DNA from 3 places in the Ensifer sp. KUDG1 genome. Region 1 is predicted to be linked to each of the others. Evidence: predicted binding sites of a transcription regulator. Region 1 holds the regulator's gene; each other region holds the start of a gene.
What was found. Region 1 encodes PhoB, which activates phosphate uptake and scavenging genes when phosphate is short. Its sites were predicted from a motif close to TGTCATNNANCTGTCAT; they were not measured.
Positions count from the first base shown of each region.

Region 2: M2267_RS00285 (DUF47 domain-containing protein) is a predicted target of PhoB. The motif match lies at 4,306-4,322, and genes of this name have one in related genera.
Region 3: M2267_RS16055 (PhoX family protein) is a predicted target of PhoB. The motif match lies at 5,217-5,233, and genes of this name have one in related genera.

Region 1 covers NZ_JBNDIG010000001.1:462,196-469,642, forward strand. The annotation lists gene pstC (phosphate ABC transporter permease subunit PstC) at 1-493, shown strand, start outside; gene pstA (phosphate ABC transporter permease PstA) at 490-1,812, shown strand; gene pstB (phosphate ABC transporter ATP-binding protein PstB) at 1,826-2,641, shown strand; gene phoU (phosphate signaling complex protein PhoU) at 2,692-3,405, shown strand; gene phoB (phosphate regulon transcriptional regulator PhoB) at 3,608-4,291, shown strand; gene M2267_RS02365 (GcrA family cell cycle regulator) at 4,360-4,881, opposite strand; gene M2267_RS02370 (aspartate aminotransferase family protein) at 5,303-6,502, shown strand; gene argF (ornithine carbamoyltransferase) at 6,607-7,447, shown strand, end outside.
Region 2 covers NZ_JBNDIG010000001.1:49,204-56,650, forward strand. The annotation lists gene M2267_RS00260 (SH3 domain-containing protein) at 1-507, opposite strand, end outside; gene M2267_RS00265 (2-hydroxyacid dehydrogenase) at 690-1,694, shown strand; gene M2267_RS00270 (GNAT family N-acetyltransferase) at 1,756-2,223, opposite strand; gene M2267_RS00275 (molybdopterin-synthase adenylyltransferase MoeB) at 2,229-2,990, opposite strand; gene recF (DNA replication/repair protein RecF) at 3,018-4,142, opposite strand; gene M2267_RS00285 (DUF47 domain-containing protein) at 4,346-4,990, shown strand; gene M2267_RS00290 (inorganic phosphate transporter) at 4,990-5,994, shown strand; gene M2267_RS00295 (serine hydrolase) at 6,043-7,431, opposite strand.
Region 3 covers NZ_JBNDIG010000005.1:328,803-336,249, reverse strand. The annotation lists gene M2267_RS16080 (SRPBCC domain-containing protein) at 1-45, shown strand, start outside; gene M2267_RS16075 (hypothetical protein) at 229-588, shown strand; gene M2267_RS16070 (L,D-transpeptidase) at 617-1,360, opposite strand; gene recO (DNA repair protein RecO) at 1,576-2,322, shown strand; gene M2267_RS16060 (PaaI family thioesterase) at 2,442-2,951, shown strand; gene M2267_RS16055 (PhoX family protein) at 3,129-5,141, opposite strand; gene M2267_RS16050 (DUF2339 domain-containing protein) at 5,337-7,447, shown strand, end outside.

The DNA of each region.
Region 1 (7,447 bases):
TCTCATGACCGGCAACTACCAGAACTTCATCCAGGCACAGAGCGTGCTGACGGCCGGCATCGTCATGGGCATCATGCTGATCCCGTTCGTGTCGTCGCTGTCGGACGACATCATCACCCAGGTGCCGCGGGCCCTGCGTGACGGCTCGCTCGGCCTTGGCGCCACTCGCTCGGAAACGGTCAAGAAGGTCATCCTTCCCGCCGCTCTTCCCGGCATCGTCGGCGCGCTGCTGCTGACCGCCTCGCGCGCCGTCGGCGAGACCATGATCGTGGTGCTGGCAGCCGGTGTCGCGGCCCGCATGCAGATCAATCCTTTCGAGCCGATGACGACGGTGACGGTGAAGATCGTCAACCAGCTGACGGGTGACCTTGAGTTCACCTCGCCGCAGACGCTGGTGGCCTTCGCGCTGGGCATCACGCTCTTCGTTATCACGCTCGGCCTCAACATTTACGCGCTCTACATCGTGCGCAAATACCGGGAACAGTACGAATGACCGACATCGCTTCCCCGACCGTCCGGATCTCCGCCCGTCCCGCATCCGCCAAGCGCGATATCGGCATCAAGCGTCGCTATGCTGCCGAACGCCGTTTCCGCTTCTACGGCATGGCCGCGATCAGCACCGGTCTCTTCTTCCTGGCTTTGCTGCTGTGGACCGTCTTTTCCAACGGCTACACCGCATTCCAGCAGACGACGATCACGCTGCCGATCGAGTTCACCGAAAAGGTCATCGACCCCAAAGGCGAACGCGCGACCGACGGCAAGGTGCTGATGACCGCCAACTACCCGCTGCTGGTGCGCGATGCGCTCGTCAAGCAGCTCGGCATCGACGCCACCAAGAGGCCGCAGGTCAAGCAGGCGACCGACATGGTTTCCGCCAGCTCCCGCACGCTGCTGCGCGACATGGTCGTCGCCGACCCGTCGATCATCGGCAAGACGGTTCCCGTCACGCTGCTGGCCGAAGCCAACATCGACTCCGCCTTCAAGGGCCAGATCGATCTCTCGGTCGATGAGGGCAAGCGCAAGGTCAAGGACCAGCAGGTCACCTGGATGAACGAGCTGGCCAGCGCCGGCATCCTGAAGAAGAGCTTCAACACCGGCATCTTCACCTTCGGTGCCTCCAGCCGTCCTGAAGCGGCAGGCGTCGGCGTCGCTGCCCTCGGCTCGCTCTACATGATGTTGATCGTGCTGGTTCTGTCGCTTCCCATCGGCGTCGCCGCCTCGATCTACCTCGAGGAGTTTGCGCCGAAGAACCGGCTGACCGACCTGATCGAGGTCAACATCAACAACCTCGCGGCCGTTCCGTCGATCGTCTACGGTCTCCTGGGCCTTGCCGTCTTCATCAACTTCGCCGGCATGCCGCGTTCGGCAGCCGTCGTCGGCGGCTTCGTGCTGACGCTGATGACGCTTCCGACCATCATCATCGCCACCCGTGCAGCATTGAAGGCGGTCCCGCCGTCGATCCGCTCGGCGGCCCTCGGGCTCGGCGCGTCGAAGATGCAGACCATCTTCCACCACGTGCTGCCGCTCGCCATGCCTGGCATCCTCACCGGCACCATCATCGGTCTTGCCCATGCGCTTGGCGAAACCGCGCCGCTGCTCCTGATCGGCATGGTCGCCTTCGTCGTCGATTTTCCCGGTTCGCCGATGGAGCCGTCGACTGCGCTGCCGGTGCAGATCTACATGTGGGCCAACGAGGCGGAACGCGCCTTCGTCGAGCGCACCTCTGGCGCAATCATCATTCTTCTCATCTTCCTGGTCGTCATGAACCTTGGAGCCATTCTGTTGCGACGTCGCTTTGAGCGCCGCTGGTAGTGAGGTAATTACTATGAACATCATGTCAGAAGCAGCAGTCGAGAAGGCCCTGGATCAGAAAATGAACACCGTGCCCTACAAGATGATCGGCAAGGATGTGTCGGTCTATTACGGCGAGAAGCGCGCGCTTTTCGACGTCAACCTCAACATCCGCGAGAACACGGTCACGGCGCTGATCGGTCCTTCGGGTTGCGGCAAGTCGACCTTCCTGCGCACGCTGAACCGCATGAACGACACGATCGAGAACTGCCGCGTCACCGGCAAGATCACGCTCGACGAAGACGACATCTACGACCCGACGATCGACGTCGTCGAACTGCGCGCCCGCGTCGGCATGGTCTTCCAGAAGCCGAACCCGTTCCCGAAGTCGATCTACGACAACGTCGCCTACGGTCCGCGCATCCACGGACTTGCCCGCACCAAGGCCGACTTTGACGAAGTGGTCGAGACCAGCCTGCAGAAGGCCGGTCTGTGGAACGAAGTAAAGGACCGCCTGCAGGAGCCGGGTACTGGCCTTTCCGGTGGTCAGCAGCAGCGCCTCTGCATCGCCCGTGCCGTCGCCGTCAGCCCGGAAGTCATCCTGATGGACGAGCCCTGCTCTGCGCTCGACCCGATTGCGACCGCCAAGGTCGAGGAACTCATCCACGAACTGCGCACGAACTTCACGATTGTCATCGTGACCCACTCGATGCAGCAGGCCGCCCGCGTTTCGCAGCGCACCGCCATGTTCCACCTCGGCAATCTCGTCGAGGAGAACGACACCGACAAGATGTTCACCAATCCGGATGACCAGCGCACCCAGGATTACATCATGGGCCGCTTCGGCTGAGGCCGCATAAGGCTGCAACAGTAACTGCAAAGCGCCCGTAAGGATCGACGATCATGTCCATGCATATCATGTCCGCCTATGACGAAGAACTGAAGTACCTGACGCGCCGCATCTCGGAGATGGGCGGTCTCGCCGAGCAGATGGTCGCTGAATCCGTTCGCGCGCTGGTCAATTCCGACCTCGCTCTCGCGCAGAAGGTGATCTCGGACGACACCGTTCTCGACGACGCCGAGCGCCAGATCGGCGAGAAGGCGATCGTCACCATCGCCAAGCGCCAGCCGGTCGCCGCCGACCTGCGCGAGATCATGGGTTCGATCCGCATCGCCTCCGATCTGGAGCGCGTCGGCGATCTCGGCAAGAACACCGCCAAGCGCGTGATCGCGGTCGCCGGATCCGGTATTCCGCGCAAGCTCGCCCGCGGCCTGGAGCACCTGGCGGAGCTCGCTCTGGTCCAGCTCAAGGAAGTGCTCGACGTCTACGCCTCGCGCTCGCCGGAGAAGGCCAACAGCATCCGCGAGCGCGACGAGGAGATCGATGCGATCTACACCTCGCTGTTCCGCGAACTGCTGACCTACATGATGGAAGATCCGCGCAACATCACGCCCTGCACGCATCTTCTGTTCTGCGCCAAGAACATCGAGCGCATCGGCGACCACGCGACCAACATCGCCGAGACGATCTATTACATGGCGACGGGTGCCCAGCCGGAAGGCGAGCGCCCGAAGGATGACACCACGTCGACGCTGGGCTCGGTCAACGACTGAGCGCCGAGCGCGCCGTAAGCATGCATGCCCTTTGAAATCTGATCCGGTCGCGGCTTCGGTCGCGGCCCCGAATTCCTGTATCTGAAGCACGCGGTTTTCGCCCCGCCTTTGAAATCGGCGGACGTGCTCCAGATTTAGAGTGTCTGAGCGCCGGCCGGGCCGATGAGCCCAAGGGTCGCCCGCGGTAAGGAGACGTTACCTGATGTTGCCAAAAATCGCCGTAGTCGAAGACGAAGAGGCGCTGAGCGTTCTGCTGCGTTACAATCTGGAAGCCGAGGGCTTCGACGTCGACACGATCCTCAGGGGCGACGAGGCGGAGATCCGGCTTCAGGAGCGGCTGCCCGACCTGCTCATCCTCGACTGGATGCTGCCCGGTGTTTCCGGCATCGAGCTTTGCCGCCGGCTGCGCCAGCGCCCGGAGACGGAGCGCCTGCCGATCATCATGCTGACGGCGCGCGGCGAGGAAAGCGAGCGCGTCCGGGGTTTGGCGACCGGCGCCGACGACTATGTGGTCAAGCCATTCTCCACGCCGGAGCTGATGGCGCGCGTCAAGGCGATGCTGCGCCGGGCAAAGCCCGAGGTCCTGTCGACGCTGCTTCGCTGCGGCGACATCGAGCTCGACCGCGAGACCCATCGCGTTCACCGCCGCAGCCGCGAAGTGCGCCTCGGCCCGACCGAGTTCCGTCTTCTGGAGTTCCTGATGTCCTCGCCGGGCCGCGTCTTCTCGCGCTCGCAGCTTCTGGATGGCGTCTGGGGCCATGACATCTATGTCGACGAACGCACCGTCGACGTGCATGTCGGTCGCCTGCGCAAGGCTCTGAATTTCTCGAACATGCCCGACGTCATCCGCACCGTTCGCGGCGCCGGCTATTCGCTCGAAAGCTGACAGATCCGGAAGTCTCCAACAAAAAAAGGGGCCGATCGGCCCCTTTTTTATTGATGCTGTCCGGCTTCTTAGCGGGCCCTGCGGCGCTCGCCCGACGGCTGGTAGGCCAGCCGCGCATGGAAGGTGCAGTAAGGCGACGATTCCGGGGAATCGTTGCCGCAGAAGTGAAACTCTTCCTTCAGCGGGTCGCCGATCGGCCACTTGCAGGTGCGCTCGGTGAGCTGGGTCAGCTCGAGGCGGCGCGACATCGGCACGACAACGTCGGTCCGGGTGCTGAAATCCTGCTCGGCAACGAGATCGACTTCGATTTCTTCCTTGAGAACGACAGCGCCGGCCGTGCGTGCAACCGGGCGGGCCGAAACGCGCGAAGCGTAGTTCGGCGCACGCGGTGCCGAGGTCGGGCGCTTCGGACGGGCCGCCGTCGTGGTGCTACCGCCGGCCTTGGCGCGACCTGGCAGGCTCAGGCGGTGAACCTTGCCGATGACAGCGTTACGGCTGACGCCGCCGAGCTGTGCCGCGATCTGGCTCGCGCTCAGGCCCTCGGACCAAAGCTTCTTCAGTTTCTCCACCCGCTCGTCAGTCCAGTTCATTTCTGCACTCTCCGTTCTCAGCGTTGGGGATGGCAGAATCCCTCACCGCACCCCGGCTGAACCCCGGGGTTGCAAACGCGATAACTCTTTTGGTGACTAGGTCCGCCGCATGCGTCTAGTAATTGAATGTTAACGTACTGACCGCTGGACTCTGTGGCAAGAGTCCCGGGAATCAGGCCGAATCGATTTCGTAGTTTTCCCCAACTTGCTCGGCCGGCGTTGCATTTTTGCAAGCCCTCCCGGACGATTTTTCTGCTGCCAGGAATCGACCCTTCATGTTGCGCTGCAAGGCTTGGTTTTGTTGACATTGCAGCGCGAAATGGGAATAGTGCCTGCGCCGCCGAAAGGCGGCATTTTTGATTTTTATCGGCCCGCGTGAGGCGCGGGATCGATGTCGATCTGGAGTGAAGGAGAGCCTCGCATGACTGCAACAACGCCGCTTTACGATACCTACATGCGCGCGCCGTTGCGTTTCGAGCGAGGAGAGGGCGCCTGGCTGATCGCTGAAGACGGGACGCGTTATCTCGATTTCGGCGCCGGTGTTGCCGTGAATTCGCTTGGCCACGCGCATCCCCACCTCGTCGAAGCGCTGAAGGCGCAGGCCGACAAGGTTTGGCACCTGTCCAACCTCTATGAGATTGCGGGCCAGGAAAGCCTCGGTCGCCGGCTGACCGCAGTCACCTTTGCCGACAAGGTGTTCTTCACCAATTCCGGCGCAGAGGCGCTGGAATGCGCCATCAAGACGGCACGGCGTTACCACTTCTCCAAGGGTCACCCGGAGAAATTCCACGTCATCACCTTCGAGGGGGCTTTCCACGGCCGCACGATCGCGACGATCGCCGCCGGCGGTCAGCAGAAATACATCGAAGGTTTCGGTCCGAAAGCGCCGGGCTTCTACCAGGTCCCGTTCGGCGACATCGCTGCCGTCAAGAATGCGATCACCGAGGAAACCGCAGCGATCCTGATCGAGCCGATCCAGGGCGAGGGCGGTATCCGCCCGGCGACCAAGGAGTTCATGCAGGAACTGCGCGCGCTTTGCGACGAGTTCGGCCTGCTCCTGATCCTGGACGAGGTTCAGACCGGCGTCGGCCGTACCGGCAAGCTGTTTGCCTATGAATGGGCCGACATCCGCCCGGATATCATGGCGGTCGCCAAGGGCATCGGCGGGGGCTTCCCGTTCGGCGCGTGCCTGGCGACCGAGGAAGCCGCATCTGGCATGGTGGCGGGCACGCACGGCTCCACCTATGGCGGCAATCCGCTGGCCATGGCCGTCGGCAATGCCGTGCTCGACGTCGTTCTGGCCGACGGGTTCCTCACGCATGTGCGCGATGTCGCGCTGGTCTTCCGCCAGGGTCTTGCGTCGCTCAAGGACCGTTTCCCTGATGTCATCGAGGAGATCCGAGGCGACGGTCTGATGCTGGGCATCAAGGTGAAGGGCCCTTCGGCCGATCTGCTGAAGGAAATTCGCGCGGAGAAGCTTCTGGCTGTGCCGGCCGGCGAAAACGTACTGCGTTTGCTGCCGCCGCTGACGATCACGGCCGAGGAGGCCCGCGAGGGCCTGGCACGTATCGAACGCGCCGCCGAGGCGGTTCGCAAGGCAAGCGGCAACGCCGCGGCCTGAAGGTAGCGACCCAAGGCCGACTATGGCGCTAGAATGACCTTCGTGCGAGCACGTATATGGCGTGCCGCACCGGGGATCGATTTTTCAGACAGGAACCGAGTACGATGGCAGGCACCAGACATTTTCTCGATCTTTCGGCCATGACGGCCGCCGACCTCCGGACGATCATCGACGATGCGCGCGTCCGAAAGGCGGCGACCAAGGCCGGAACCGCCGAGAAGCCGCTCGCCGGCAAGATGCTGGCGATGATCTTCGAAAAGCCCTCCACCCGCACCCGCGTTTCCTTCGATGTCGGCATGCGCCAGCTCGGCGGCGAAACCCTGTTTCTGTCGGGCACCGAAATGCAGCTCGGCCGCGCCGAGACGATTGGCGACACGGCCAAGGTCCTGTCGCGTTACGTCGACGCCATCATGATCCGCACCACCGACCACCGCCGTCTTCTGGAGCTGGCCGAACATGCGACGGTCCCCGTCATCAACGGCCTGACCGACGATACCCACCCGTGCCAGATCATGGCCGATATTCTCACCTTCGAGGAGCATCGCGGCCCGGTGAAGGGCAAGACGATTGCCTGGACCGGCGACGGCAACAACGTTCTGCATTCGCTGATCGAAGGTTCCGCCCGTTTCGGCTATCGCATGAACATGGCCGTGCCGCTCGGCTCCGAGCCGCAGGACAAGTTCCTGAATTGGGCGCGCAACAATGGCGGCGAGGTCCTCTTGTGTCATGATGCCGAGCAGGCCGTCGCCGACGCTAATTGCGTCGTGACCGACACGTGGATTTCGATGAACCAGGAACATCGCGCCCGCGGCCACAACGTCTTCCAGCCCTACCAGGTCAACGAGGCGCTGATGAAGCGTGCGGCCTCCGATGCGCTGTTCATGCACTGCCTGCCGGCGCACCGCGGCGAAGAGGTGACCGACGATGTGATCGACGGCCCGCAGT
Region 2 (7,447 bases), 410 kb from region 1:
GGCGATCCAGCCTTCGACGCCTTGCGCTTCGGCATGGCACCAGTCGCCATTGCACTCGCCCACTTTCACGATGACACCGGGCTCCATGCGGGCGACGATCGGGGAATTGCCCTGCGCGTCGCGGCGCATGTTGACGAAGACGCCTTCGCCCTTGCCGCGCATCCAGGGGGCTGCGACGGCCGTGCGGTCGCCGGAGAGCAGCGCCTGGTTCACCCAGCCTTCGGTGCCGTCGGCGTCGCGGATGCGGCGCCAGTTATCGTATTCCTGGATGATCTCGACCGGCACGCCCGGCTTCATGTAGCGGAAGGCGACCGCGTAATCGACGCTCGGGCCGATCCTGAGATTGACGCTCTTGGATTTCAGGCTGACGAAGCGCGGCAGCGGCAGCCCGCTGGCGCCCTTGGCGGCCTGAGCGTAAGCCGCCGACGTCATGATCGCGGCGCCAAGGCAGGCGGCGATCAACGAGAGCGAGAATCTGGAAATGACGTGACGCATGACGAAGCCCATATTCCGTGGCACTAGCTTTTGCAGGCGCAGTTCACTTGAGGCCCATGGGTCGGGCGGAAATCGCGGGGACGACGACGCGAGTTTTGTTTGTCTTCCCGGTGGGGTCTGGTAGAAATTGCGGCTACAGGGAGAAAGTATCGCCCAACTTGGTTAAGGACCCGTCAACAAGGCCCGTCGCAGCAATGACAAGCAAGAAGAAGCCCACGGTCTACATCACCCGCAAATTGCCAGACATCGTCGAGACGCGCATGCGCGAACTCTTCGATGCGGAGCTGAACATCGACGATACGCCGCGCAGCCAGCCGGAGCTTGTGGCCGCGGTCAAACGCGCCGACGTGCTGGTGCCGACGGTGACCGATCGCATCGACGCGGCGTTGATCGAGCAGGCCGGCCCGCAGCTGAAGCTGATCGCGAGCTTTTCCAACGGCGTCGACAACATCGATGTCGATGCCGCCGCCCGCAAGGGCATCACCGTCACCAACACGCCCAACGTGCTGACGGAAGACACCGCCGACATGGCGATGGCGCTTATCCTCGCGGTGCCGCGCCGGCTTGCCGAAGGTGCGCAGATCCTGACCGACCGCAAGGGCGAATGGGCCGGCTGGTCGCCGACATGGATGCTCGGCCGCCGCATTGCCGGCAAGCGCATCGGCATCGTCGGCATGGGCCGGATCGGCACGGCCGTGGCCCGCCGCGCCAAGGCCTTCGGCCTCTCGATCCACTACCACAACCGTCACCGGGTGAAGGCCGAAACGGAGGAGATGCTGGAGGCGACCTATTGGGACAGCCTCGACCAGATGCTTGCCCGCGTCGACATCGTCTCGGTCAACTGCCCGTCGACGCCGGCGACCTATCATCTGCTCTCCGCCCGCCGGCTCGCCCTGATGCGGCCGGACAGCTACATCGTCAACACCGCCCGCGGCGGCATCATCGACGAGACGGCGCTGATCAAGTGCCTGCGTGAAGGCAAGATCGCCGGCGCCGGTCTCGACGTCTTCGAGAACGAGCCAGCGGTCAATCCGAAGCTGATCAAGCTTGCCGGCGAAGGCAAGGTCGTGCTCCTGCCGCATATGAGTTCGGCCACGCTCGAAGGCCGCATCGACATGGGCGAGAAGGTGGTGATCAACATCCGCACCTTCTTCGACGGCCACCGTCCGCCGGACCGGGTTCTGCCGGGCCGCGACTGATCGCGAAACGCCGCACGATCCTGTCGTGCGGTCGCGGATCTGCTTGGCTGACGTTCGAAAACTAAAGCGCCTTGCGCATCTCGATCGCCGTCGGCCGGGTAAATCCGGGATGGCACATCGTGTCGCTCTGAACGAAGCCCCAGGCGGCAAAAGCGCGGTGGTTGTCGGCGAGTTCGACGCGGGTCAGCAGTCTCAGCGCCGGAAGTTTCAGCGCACGCGCCGTCGCTTCGGCTTCAGCGAGCAGCATTCGGCCGATGCCCTTTCCTTGCGTCTCAGGCGCGACGGCAAGCTTGCCGATGTATAGGCAATCGTCCTCGGGTTTGCAGAAGATGCAGCCGACCAGCCGTTCGCCATCGCTGACGCCGAAGGCGATCTCGTCGGCAATCTTGTCGCGCAGCGATTCGATGTTCAAAGCATGCGCCGACGAGGGCGGGTCGATCCGCCCGTCCATGTAGGAGAAGGCGCCAAGGATCAGCGCCAACAGTTCCTCGTGCCGGTCGAATGCTTCGTCGATACGAAAGATCTGCACCATCGCTATGCCCTCTTGCGGTAGCGGATGGTGTTGAACTGTGCCGTCAGCGCGTCATACATCAACAGCCGCCCGACCAGCGGTTCGCCGAAACCGGCAATCACCTTGATCGCCTCCATGGCCTGCAGCGTGCCGATGACGCCCGTCAACGCGCCGACGATGCCGGCCTCGGCGCAAGAAGGCACGACGCCGGCCGGCGGCGGCTCGGGAAAGAGATCGCGGTAGGAGGGGTTCGGTCGTCCATCGGGGCCGGCACTATAGGGCATAAGCACCGTCAGCGAGCCGTCGAAGCGGCCGACGGCGCCGGTCACCAGCGGAATGCCGACCGCTGCCGCCGTATCGGCGGCGAGATAGCGGGTATCGAAATTGTCCGAGCCGTCGATGACCAGATCATACTGCCGGAACAGCGCCTCGGCATTGTCGGGGGTGAGCCGCAGCCTGTGCTGGTCGACGCCGACATGCGGGTTGAGCGAGGTGATCGCCTCGGCCGCCCGTTCGACCTTGGCTCGGTCGATGTCTTCGGTACGGTGGATGATCTGCCGCTGCAGGTTGGAAAGCGCGACCGCATCGTCGTCGACGATGCCGATCCGGCCGATGCCGGCGGCGGCAAGATAGACGAGCACCGGAGCGCCGAGCCCGCCGGCCCCGATCACCAGCACGCGGGCTGCCTTCAGCCGTTGTTGCCCGGCGCCGCCGATTTCCGGCAGCACGATATGGCGGGCGTAGCGGGTGATCTCCGATTGGTCGAGCTTGTTCTCACCGGTCATGGCAAAATCCTCCTCGGTGACCTCTGCTTATCCGGTAACGCTGCCGTGTGAAACGGTCAGGAAGCGGCCGCGTTCGCCGAGCGCCTCAAACATCGACTGGTCCGTCCCGGTCATGAAGGCCTGGCCACCAAGCCCATCGACCAGATCGAACAGAGCCGCGCGGCGGTTGACGTCGAGATGGGCGGCGATCTCGTCAAGGAGCAGCACTGGCGCGTGGCCGGTCATGTCGCCGACGAGGCGCGCATGCGCCAGCACCAGGCCGACGAGCAGCGCCTTCTGCTCCCCGGTCGAGCAGCGTGCTGCCTCCATGTCCTTCTCGCGGTGACGCACGAGCAGGTCGCTGCGGTGCGGCCCGTCGAGCGTGCGCCCCGCTGCGGCGTCGCGCGGACGCCCATCACGCAGCATCGTCAGATATTGTTCTTCCAGATCATAGGCCGGACGATGGCCCTCGTCGTCGAGAAAGCCCGATAGCGCCAGGCGGGCCGACGGAAAGACGCTCTCGTCGACAGTGCGCTCGACGAGCGCCGTCAGCAGGCCCAGCATTTCCTGCCGCGCCAGCGCCATGGAGACGCCGAGGCCGGCCATTTCGCGCTCTATTGCCGTCAGCCAGACCGGGTCCGGACGGAACTCGCCGAGCAGCCGGTTGCGGCTGCGCATCGCCCGGTCGAATTCACTGGCGCGCCGGCCGTGTTCCGGATCGAGCGAAAGCACCAACCGGTCGAGAAACCGTCGCCGGTCGGCTGAAGGTCCGGTGAAGAGCCCGTCCATCGATGGCGTCAGCCAGAGAACGCGCAGGTGGTCGGTCAGCTCGTCGACGGTCGCCGCAGGCGTTCCATTCAGCCGCAGCCGCCGGGATTGCCCTTCCGTGACGCCGGCAGTCCCGGTGCCGATCTCGACGGTCCCCTCCATGCCTTCGACTTCCGCAAAGACCGAGAACCCGTCGCCGGCACCGACCCGGGTCACGTCCGCATAGGCTGCGCGCCTGAGGCCGCGGCCGGGCGAAAGGAAAGAGACGGCTTCCATGAGGTTGGTCTTGCCGGCGCCGTTCTCTCCCGTCAGCACCACGTGGCGCTGGTCGAGTTCCAGCGACAGCGCCGCATAGTTGCGGAACTCCATCAGTTTCAGGCGGCTGAGAAAGACCTTTTGTGGCATCGGCAGTCCGGATTCGACGTTGGGCGCAGCTAGGACGAAAGCGCCCGCCAAGGCAAGGCGAAATGGGACGCGTCGCCATATCGTGCAAGATAGGCCGATATCGACAGGGGAAAGGCGACAAACCCCTTTGATTCGGTGCTTTTCATAAAGGACCTGGTGAAATATGACAGCCGCATGACAATCCACAGATGGATATACGTGTGATGCTGGCCTGGTTCCGCAAACTTCTTCCCCGCGAGGATCGCTTCTTCGACCTCTTCGCAAAACATTCGCGCACCGTCGTCGGTGCTGCCGATGCGCTCGACAAGGTTCTCGCTGGCGGCGACGATCTGGAAAAACACTGCGACCGGATCGTCGCGCTCGAGGATGAGGCGGACCACATCACCGCCGAGGTGCTGCTGGCCGTGCGCCGGTCCTTTATCACGCCCTTCGACCGCGGCGACATCAAGGATCTGATCCAGTCGATGGATGATGCCATCGACATGATGCACAAGACCGTCAAGACGATCCGCCTTTACGAACAGAAGAGCTTCGATCCCGGCATGCGCGAAATGGGCACCACGGTCGTCAAGGCCGCGCACCTGATCGCCGAGGCCATTCCGCTGCTCGATCGGATCGGCGCCAATCACGACCGCCTGATCGCGATCGCCGAAGAAGTCACCCGCATCGAGGGCCGCTCCGACGAACTGCACGAACAGGGCCTCAAGGACCTGTTCCGCCGCCACGGCGCCAGCAACCCGATGGCCTATATCATCGGCAGCGAGATCTATGGCGAACTCGAAAAGGTGGTCGACCGCTTCGAGGACGTCGCCAATGAAATCAGCGGCATCGTGATCGAGAACGTCTGATGGATGCGACGCTCGCCTTTCCGTTGCTCGTCGGACTGATCGGCATCGCGCTGTTCTTCGACTTCCTGAACGGTCTGCACGACGCCGCCAACTCGATCGCGACGATCGTCTCGACACGGGTGCTCCGGCCGCAATATGCGGTCATGTGGGCGGCCTTCTTCAACTTCATCGCCTTCCTGTTCTTCGGCCTGCACGTGGCCGAAACGCTCGGCAAGGGCATCATCGATCCCGGTATCGTCACGCCGCTGGTGATCTTTTCGGCGCTGATCGGCGCGATCGTCTGGAACATCGTCACCTGGCTCTTCGGCATCCCCTCGAGCTCGTCGCATGCGCTGATCGGCGGCCTCGTCGGTGCCGGTCTTGCCAGCACCGGTTTCAGCTCCATCGTCTGGACCGGCCTTCTGAAGACCGTTGGCGCCATCTTCATGTCGCCGGCGATCGGCTTCTTCCTGGCGCTGCTCCTGGTGCTGATCGTTTCCTGGATCTTCGTGCGCCAGACGCCCTTTGCCGTCGACCGCACCTTCCGGGTGATGCAGTTCATCTCGGCCTCAATGTATTCGCTCGGCCATGGCGGCAACGACGCGCAGAAGACCATGGGCATCATCGCGGTGTTGCTCTACTCGCAGGGCTATCTCGGCTCGGAATTCTACGTGCCGTTCTGGGTGGTGATCACCTGCCAGGCGGCGATCGCGCTCGGCACGCTGTTCGGCGGCTGGCGGATCGTGCATACGATGGGGTCGAAGATCACCAAACTCAACCCGATGCAGGGCTTCTGCGCCGAAACCGGCGGGGCGATCACGCTCTTTGCCGCCACCTGGCTCGGCATCCCGGTCTCGACCACCCACACCATCACCGGCGCGATCATCGGCGTCGGCGCGGCCCGCCGGGTCTCGGCCGTCCGCTGGGGGCTTGCCGGCAACATCGTGATTGCCTGGTTCATCACCATGCCGGCCGCGGCGGCGATTTCGGCGCTCGCCTACTTCACCATCGATCTCTTGTTCTGATCGATGCGGAAATCGCCTCCCGCCTGCTTATGAGGCGGGAGGCGACTATCATTTCGAGACCCGAGGTGCGGGGCTGTTCTGCCCGCCCTGGTGCAAGGTCAGGCTTTCGGCACGGTCGCCCTTGAGCGTGAAGCTGATCTGGGCATCGATGAGCTTCGTAAAGAAGCGGTGCTCGGCCTCCGGAAGGATTTCGAGCCGATCCTGCCCGGTCGCCTGGGCAAAAAGGCTTTCGCCATCCCGAAAGATCGTAAGTTCGAAATCCGGAGCCAGCCTGTAGGTGCCGATATAGGCATCATAGCGCGCCGGATCGATCGCTATGGCCGTGCGCTTGACGATTGGCGGCGCGAGCGGCGCGCTGCGATTGAGCAGATGGCGGCCGATGTCGTCGACGCCGACGTCGGTCGACGCATTCGACAGTGCGACCACGCCGACACCCGTCGACGGACGGTAGCCGACGAAGGATCGGTAACCGCCGGTGCCGCCATTGTGCCAGATGAACTGCTCGTCGCCCTTGCCCGAGACGACCCAGCCGAGCGCCTGCTGATCGCGATCGCCGTTGCCGATCGGCTGGCGGGTCGCCAGCAGAGTGGTGAAGGCGGGAGCGAGCGGCGATGCCGTCTTTCCCATGGCCGCCTCGAGGAAAAGCAGGAGATCGTCCACGGTCGAGCGGAGGGCGCCTGCGCCCTGCAGAACGTCGAGATCCCAGTCGCTGACCGGCTCCAGGGCCGCGTCGTGGCCCGTTGCCCGGCGTTCGGCCCAGTCGGGTCGCGACGTGATCGCCGTGTCCTTCATGCCGAGGGGAAGGGCGATGCGGCTGATGATGAGGTCTTCATAGGAAAGCCCGGCCTTCAGCGCGATCGCGTGGCCGAGAAGCCCGGCGCCGAGGTTGGAGTATTCATGCTCGACGCCGGGGCGGCGCTGCGGCTTGTGGCTGGAGAGGAAGGCATAGAGCTTTTCCGCGTCATAGCCGGCATAGGGATTGCTCATGTCGGCCGGCACCAGATTGCTGGGCAGCCGCGGCAGGCCGGACATGTGCGTTGCGAGGTCGCCGAGCGTGATCGAGGTCTGCTTGTCCTCCGGCATGATCACGCGCTCGGGCAGAAGCGTGACCACAGGTGTGCCGAGGCTGAGCGTGCCTTGCTCCATCGCATCGGCCAGCAGCAGCGCGGTAAAGACCTTGGTGATCGAGCCGATCTCGAACACCGTCTGCCCGTCGACGGCGCGCGGATCGCCTTTGGCCGGATGGCCATGCGCGATGACGCGCCGGCCATTGGCATCGATGATACCGACGATGATACCGACCGACTGCTGCTGCTTGTCGATTCGGTCGGCCAGGATCTCCTGAATTTCTGCGTCGGTGGGCGGAGGAAGCGGACTTGCGTGAGCGTTGGTGCCAAGCGCCATAAGGACGATCCAGTTCAGAAAGCGGTTCCGCATGAGAGATAGGAATCCA
Region 3 (7,447 bases), on a different contig from region 1:
CTCAGCGAACTCTCAGGCAAGCCGGCGCTCGAGCCGCAGGCCTAGAAACCGCCTGGAGCGGTAACGCCGCAAGCGGAAGGACATCTCGAGGCCGCAGCAGGAGCGCCCATCGCACGTTCGTGCACGCGGGCGGCGCTTTTGCTCGCTTGCGGCAATTCTTCGTGGGCTTTGACAGATCAACATCGCAGCCGCACCCAGACGGGTCGGCGGCCAACAGGAGCGTGCGTCATGACGAAAATTACCGGTGGTATCAACATCGCAATGAAGGTCCCCTCGCATCAATATGAAGCGGTGATCGCCTTCTATCGCGACACAGTTGGCCTCGAACCCATCCCGGAAAAGTTGCCTGCCGTCGGCTTCAAGCTTGGGCCGAACCAGCTGTGGATCGACGAGGCTGCGAATTTCAGCCAGGCGGAAGTCTGGCTCGAACTCTTCACCGATGACCATGCCGGTGCCCTTGGGCAGCTCGCCGCCAAGGGGATCGTACGCTGCGACGCGATCGAGGATCTGGGCGAGGGCTTTCGTGGCGGCTGGATCATGAACCCGGCCAATATCGTACACATGGTCAGGGCGCCGGACGCCTGGTAAGGCGCCCGGCCGCCGATTTCACCTGTCCTCAGTACATCGGAGGGAGGCCGCCATTGTTGGCGCTGGCCATCGGGATCCCGCCGGTCGGCTCGGTCATCGGCGGTTCGGCCTGCAGCACGACGACGCGTGAATCGAGCGGCACGCGGCTGTAGAGGTCGATGATATCGGGGTTGAAGAGGCGGATGCAGCCGCTCGAAACGGCCTTGCCGATCGACCAGGCCTCGGTCGTACCGTGGATGCGGAACAGCGTGTCGCGGTTGCCCTGGAAGAGATAGAGCGCGCGCGGTCCGAGAGGATTGCGCACGCCCGGCTCCATGCCGCCGGCAAGCGGCCCGTAGCGTTCCGGCTCGCGTTCGACCATGCTTTGCGTCGGCGTCCAGCGCGGCCATTCGGCCTTGCGCGCGATGCGCGCTTCGCCTTCGAATTCGAGACCGGCCTTGCCGACGCCGATGCCGTAGCGCATCGCCATGCCGCCATCTTGCACAAGGTACAGGAAGCGGTTCTGGGTATCGATGACGATCGTGCCCGGCGGCTCATGGGTCTGGTAGGCGACCTGCTGGCGCAGGTAGCGCTTGTCGACCTTGCTGATGTCGATGGCATCCAGCGGGAACTTTTCGTTTGGCAGCGGGCCGTACATCGCCACGTAGTATGGATCCGGTCCCTTCGGCTTGGCGGGCCCCGACGTGGTGACGCAGCTTGCGAGCGTCGAGGTGGCGAGAAGAAGGGCGAAGAGCTGCGCCAGGCGGCCGGCGCTGTTCCGGGACACACACATAATTTGAATTTTGATCCTGCTGATTGTCATTTTCGGGCGGGAGGCACGGCTTTTGCCGCTCTTCCGTTCTAATGTCAAAGACGGCGTCGGGGCGGCGACAGCATGTCGCAAATGAGGCAGCCGATGAGTGTGGCCGAATGGCGACAGTCGGCAATGGTGCTTTGCGCTCGCAACATAGCTTGATCCTCTTTCGACCACGGGTGTATGCCATAGCCATGCAATGGAGCGATCAGGCCATCATTCTCGGGATCCGGCGGCACGGCGAAAGCTCTGCTATCGTCGAGGTCATGAGCGCCACCCACGGCCGGCATCTCGGCATGGTGCGCTCCGGCCGCTCGCGCTCGATGCAGCCGGTGCTGCAGCCGGGCAACTCGGTGGAGGTCACCTGGCGTGCCCGGCTCGACGAGCACATGGGCGAATTCCGGATCGAGCCGGTTGAGTTGCGCGCCGCCCGGCTGATGGAGACGGCGACCTCGGTCTACGGCATCCAGGCGCTGGGCGCGCTTTTGCGCCTGCTTCCCGAGCGTGACCCGCATCCGCATCTCTACGAGGCGCTGACCGTCATCGTCGATCATCTGGCCGATCCCGCCGATGCCGGCGAATTGTTCGTGCGCTTCGAGCTCGCAGTCCTCAACGACCTCGGCTTCGGCCTCGATCTTACCGAATGCGTCGCAACCGGTACCCGTACGGAACTCGTCTACGTCTCGCCGAAATCGGGCAGGGCGGTTTGCCGGGAGGCGGGAGAGCGCTATGCCGATCGCATGCTGGCGCTGCCGGATTTCTTGTCCGCCGAAGCGCGAAGGGCTGCGGACCACGACAGCCTTGCCGCCGCCTTCCGTTTGACGGCCTTCTTCCTCCACCGCCATGTCTATGAACCGCGCGGCCTCGATGTTTCTTCCGCCCGCGACGGCTTCGTTCATGCGGCGCTGAAGGCGCTGAAAGCGCAATCCTCGGCCGCCTGATCTTCTACAGCGCCCGCGTCTTGTCAGACGCGCAAAGGTCGCTGTAGCACTTTGAATTGTCGCATGTTTTTGTCCTTTAACCGGCTACGATTAAAGGAAACATGCAATAGGAGTTTTCGATGCACCAAGAGCTTTACCCCGGCATGGCCGTGTCCGGCATCGGCGTGTTGTCGCTTGACCGTGTCGCCCGCGACGGCGGCCTGAAGGCGATGCAGGACCTGTTGAGCGGCGACTTGCCGGCCCCGCCGATGTCAAAGACGCTGAAGTTCGGACTAAGCGAAGTGGAAGAAGGGCGGGTGGTCTTCAGGGGATTGCCGACCGAAGAACACCTCAATCCGCTCGGCACGGTTCACGGCGGATGGACGGCAACGATCATGGATTCCGCCCTCGGCTGCGCGGTCTTCACCACGGCCAAACCGGGGGAGGCCTATACGACGGTCGAGTTCAAGGTGAACCTCGTGCGCCCGCTGCTGCCCGATATGGGCGAGGTTTTCTGCGAGGGACGCATCGTGCATCGCGGCCGCACCATCGCGACCTCCGAAGCCTGGCTTCGCGACCGGAACGGCAAGCTGCTCGCCCACGGCACCGAAACCTGCGCCATCTTCCCGATCGACAATCTCAGGCGTTAAGCAATTCCAGGAAAAGTGCGCAGCGGTTTTCCGTCCGGAATTGCGAACCCGGAAGGCAAATTCCAGGAAAAGTGCGCAGCGGTTTTCCGTCCGGAATTGCGTCGCTGCAATCGATCTTGGATACAAGAAACGCCGCGCAGAACTGCGCGGCGTCCCTATTTGCAATCGCAGTCCCGGTCAGCCGATGCGGCCGCCGCCCTGTTTGGTCACAGCGACGACGGCCGGGCGTACCGGCATGTCGTCCTTGAAGTCCGGCCAGCGGGTGGCCGGGGTCTCGTAAGTGGCAAGGCCGGCGTCGCCCGGGTGCTGGACGGCCAGGAAGAAGGTGTCCGACGTCGGGTTGAAGCAGGGGCCGCACATTTCCGCACCGACCGGCACGCGGAAGAAGAGCTTCGACGTGCCGCGGGCGGCGCCGTCCGTGTCGATCGCCCAGATACCGTCGGTACGGCCGGTGTCCTTCGCGTTGTTGCCGTCGGTCGAAACCCAGAGGCGGCCGTCGGTGTCGATGGCGCAATTGTCGGGCATCCCGAACCAGCCGTTCTTGGTGGTCGCGGTCGAGAACGAAGCGCCGACATCGGCCACGCTCGGATCGCCGCACTTCAGGAGCACGTCCCAGCGGCTCTTCAGCGAGGCGAAGTCGCCATCGGTTTCTGTGATTTCGACGATATGACCGAAGGCGTTCTTGGCGCGCGGGTTGGCGGCGTCGACTTCGTCGGCCTTGCGCTTGGTGTTGTTGGTCAGCATCACGTAGACCTTGCCCGTCTTCGGGTTCGGCTGAACGTCTTCCGGACGGTCCATCTTGGTGGCGCCGAGCGCGTCCGAGGCAAGACGGGTGTTGATCAGTACGTCGGCTTGCGAGGCGAAGCCGTTGGCTTCGGTCAGCGGGCCTTCGCCGTGCGTCAGCGGCATCCAGGTGACAGTGCCGTCTTCGTCGAACTTGGCGACGTAGAGCGTGCCCTCGTCGAAGAGGTTCATGTTGGCGGCGCGGTCGTCAGGGTGGAAGGTGCCCTTGGTCACGAACTTGTAGACATAGTCGTAGCGCTCGTCGTCGCCGGAATAGAGCACGACGCGACCGTCCTTGTTGACGATCGATTCGCAGCCTTCGTGCTTGAAGCGGCCGAGAGCCGTGCGCTTCTTCGGCACCGAGGTCGGGTCCAGCGCATCGACCTCGACGATCCAGCCGAAGCGGTTGGCTTCGTTCGGCTCCTTGGAGATGTCGAAACGGTCGTAGAAGGACGCCCATTCATACTGGCCGCCCGGTGCGCCGAGCCGCTTCAACTGCTTGTATTCCGGATGGTCCTCGGCGATCTCGCCGCCGAAATAGCCGTTGAAGTTTTCTTCGGCCATCATGTAGGTGCCCCAGGCGGTGACGCCGCCGGCGCAGTTGTTGAGCGTGCCGAACACCTTTTTACCGGTCGGGTCGGATGGCGTCTTCAGGCGGTCGTGGCCGGCGGCAGGGCCGGTGATCTGCATCTCGGTGTTGACGGTGATACGGCGGTTGTTCTTGCCGTCGAGAACCGGCTGCCATTTGCCGTCGACCTTGCGGATCTCGATGATCGTGCCGCCATGGGCGGCCATCTCGATGTCGACAAGCTCCTTGCTGTATTCGCCGAGAACGACCTTCTCTTCCTCGACTTCCTTGCCGTCCTTCGTCACCTTTTCCTTCACGACGCTGGCGAAGGCTGGGAACATCAGCTCGGCATTGGTGTATTCGTGGTTGACGACGAGCAGGCCGTGGTCGGCGCTGCCGTCGAGCGGGATGAAACCGACATAGTCGTTGTTGTAGCCGAACAGCTTTTCCTGGGTGGCGGCCGTCTGGTTCTTCGGGTCGAACTCCGGGCTGTCGGCGAAGATCTTGTCGCCCCAGCGAAGCAGGACGTCTGCATCATAACCTTCGGCGACATGGTGCTTCTCGTCGACGCCGGCTTCGATCTCGGTGAAGTCGAACAGCGAACCGTCTTCGGCGCGTGCCTCTTCGGCGGTCAGGAGAGCGAGCGGGCTGACGGTGGTCGAGATCGCGGCAACGGCCAGCGAGCCGCCGATGAACGAGCGACGCGAGAAGCGGCGATGGATGATGTCACCCATCGTCGGATTGGCGGAACAGTTGTGGCCGACATCTTCCAGCTCTTCCCTGCGTTCCGTCAGCGTCTTGAATTCGGTCTCTTCCGTCTGGGCGAGATGCTTGTCCATGATCGGGTCTCCTGGTTGAACGATGGAAACCACCGCGCGAGGCAGCGGTGTTCATCCGCCTGTACCAGCTGCCCGATGACAGTTCTGCGACATTTCCGTGAAGAGATTACAGCGCTTGGCCGTCTATAGATTTGGCGCTTGCACAAAAGTCTGTATGGTTGCGCGCGCCGGCGATTGCGCCTGCCAGGGGAAAGTATGTTCGAACTTATTGCTTTAGCTGCCTTTATTCTGGCCCTGTCCGCCTATCTCGGCAACCGCAGGACGACCGAGCGCCTTGGTGCCGAACTGGCCGCCCTCAAGGCGGAGGTCGTGGCGCTGAAGGCCGCGCCGGGCGATCGCGCTCCGGCCGAAGGAGCGACCGAGGCGCTTACGGCTGCGGACGAATTGCCGGCTGTGCCGGAGACGCTGGGGCCAGAGACGCTGGGGCCGGAGACGTTGGACGATGCTGCTGCCGCCATGTCGGCCAGCGCGCGCGAAGGCGCCCGGATTTTCGGCGATGCAGAGGGAACCGCGGCCGAAATCGAGGGCGAGGAGACGATCGCTGCCAGCACGGAAGCACCGCAGCCGGTCGCAACGGCACCCCGTCAGACCGAGAGCCTGGAAAGCCGTCTCGGAGCCCGGTGGGCCGTCTGGGTTGGCGGCATCGCATTGGCGCTCGGCGGCGTCTTCATGGTCAAGTACTCGATCGACGCCGGCCTGCTGAGCCCGGCGGTTCGCCTGACGCTTGCCGCTTTGTTCGGCCTCCTGCTGATGGCCGCTGGCGAGGTCATCCGTCGGCGCGCCGTGCCCGTGATCGCCAACGAATTCCAGAATGCCATGATCCCCGGCATCCTGACGGCCGCCGGTGCCGTCACACTCTTCGGGGTCGCCTATGCCGCCTATGGCATCTACGACTATATCGGCACGGGCACGGCCTTCGTTCTGCTGGCGGCGATTTCGCTTGCGACCGTCGGCCTGTCGCTGCTGCATGGGCAGGCGCTCGCTGGCCTCGGCCTGCTTGCCTCGCTCGCAACGCCGCTGCTCGTCTCGAGCAATGAACCGCGCCCCTGGGTGCTCTTCGGCTTCCTCTCGATCGTGTGGCTCGCGACCTTGCTTGCGTCGCGCCTGCGCAGCTGGACCGTCGTTCCGACCTTGGCCAATGCGGGCGTCGGGCTTTGGGGCCTGGCCTACATCACCGCCGTCGCGCCATTCGACCCGCGGCCGGTCGCCTTTGCGCTGCTGGTGATGATCATCGGCGTCGGCCTCATCTGGCCGGGCGCCACGGAAGCGGCGCCTGCGCCCGAAGCGCCAGAAGGGGCCGAGCGACGCGGGGCCGTTGCCCGTCCCTGGGAGCGGCTGTTCATCCCGCCGCATGCGGCCATCTCCATTTCGGCTGCCGTCGCCGCCACCGTGCTTGCGCTCCTTCTCATCAGCCCGGCGGTGGCCGCGGTCGAATATCCGGTGACGGAGTTTGCCGTCGTCATTGCGGCGCTGGCAGCCCTGGGGGCCTGGCGGCCGACGGCCGTGTACCCCGCCGCGCTTTCGGCGGTCGGCGCTGTCGCTGGCGTCTGGAGCCTGACGGCGCTGAGCGGCGTGCTCGCCTATCTCGATCCTTCGCTAGCCGATGCCCTTCCGGCCGTCGTCCTGCCCGGGCGCACCGCCATGTTCACCGCTATGCTGCTTGCTGCGCTGTTTATCGGCCTCGGTGGTTTCGTGTTGTCGCGCCGGCTCGTCGCCCATCCGCAATATTCGACGCTCTGGGCGGGCATTGCCGCGGTCGTTCCGATCGCGCTTGTCGCCATGTCGTTCCTGATGACCGGCAACTATTCCTTCGACCTGCCGCACGGCCTGTTCTCGCTCATCGCTGGGGCAGCGCTGCTGGCGCTTGCGGACTGGCTCTACCGCCGTGACGGCGCGGCAGAGGCGCGCGATACGGCGGCCGGCTTGCTGGTGGCCGGCTCGTTCGCCCTCTTCGTGCTTGCTCTCCATGCCTGGACGGACGGGCTGGTCACGACGCTTGCGATCGCCGTGCTCGGTACCGCCTACACACTCGCGACCCGCGTTCGCACCTGGCCGATCCTGCCGTGGATGACCGGCGCGGCGGCCATCGTCGTTCTGGGGCGCATCGCCTGGGAACCGACGATCGTCGGTGCCGGCAATCTTGGCACGACGCCTGTCTTCAATGCTCTGCTGCCGGGTTACGGCGTTCCCGCCGTGTTGCTTGCAGGCTCCGCCTATTTCCTGAGATCCTGGCCCGGCATCCGCGTGCGCAACCTTTTACAGGCGCTCGCCAGCCTCTTCGTGTTGCTGACGCTCGCGATCCTGGT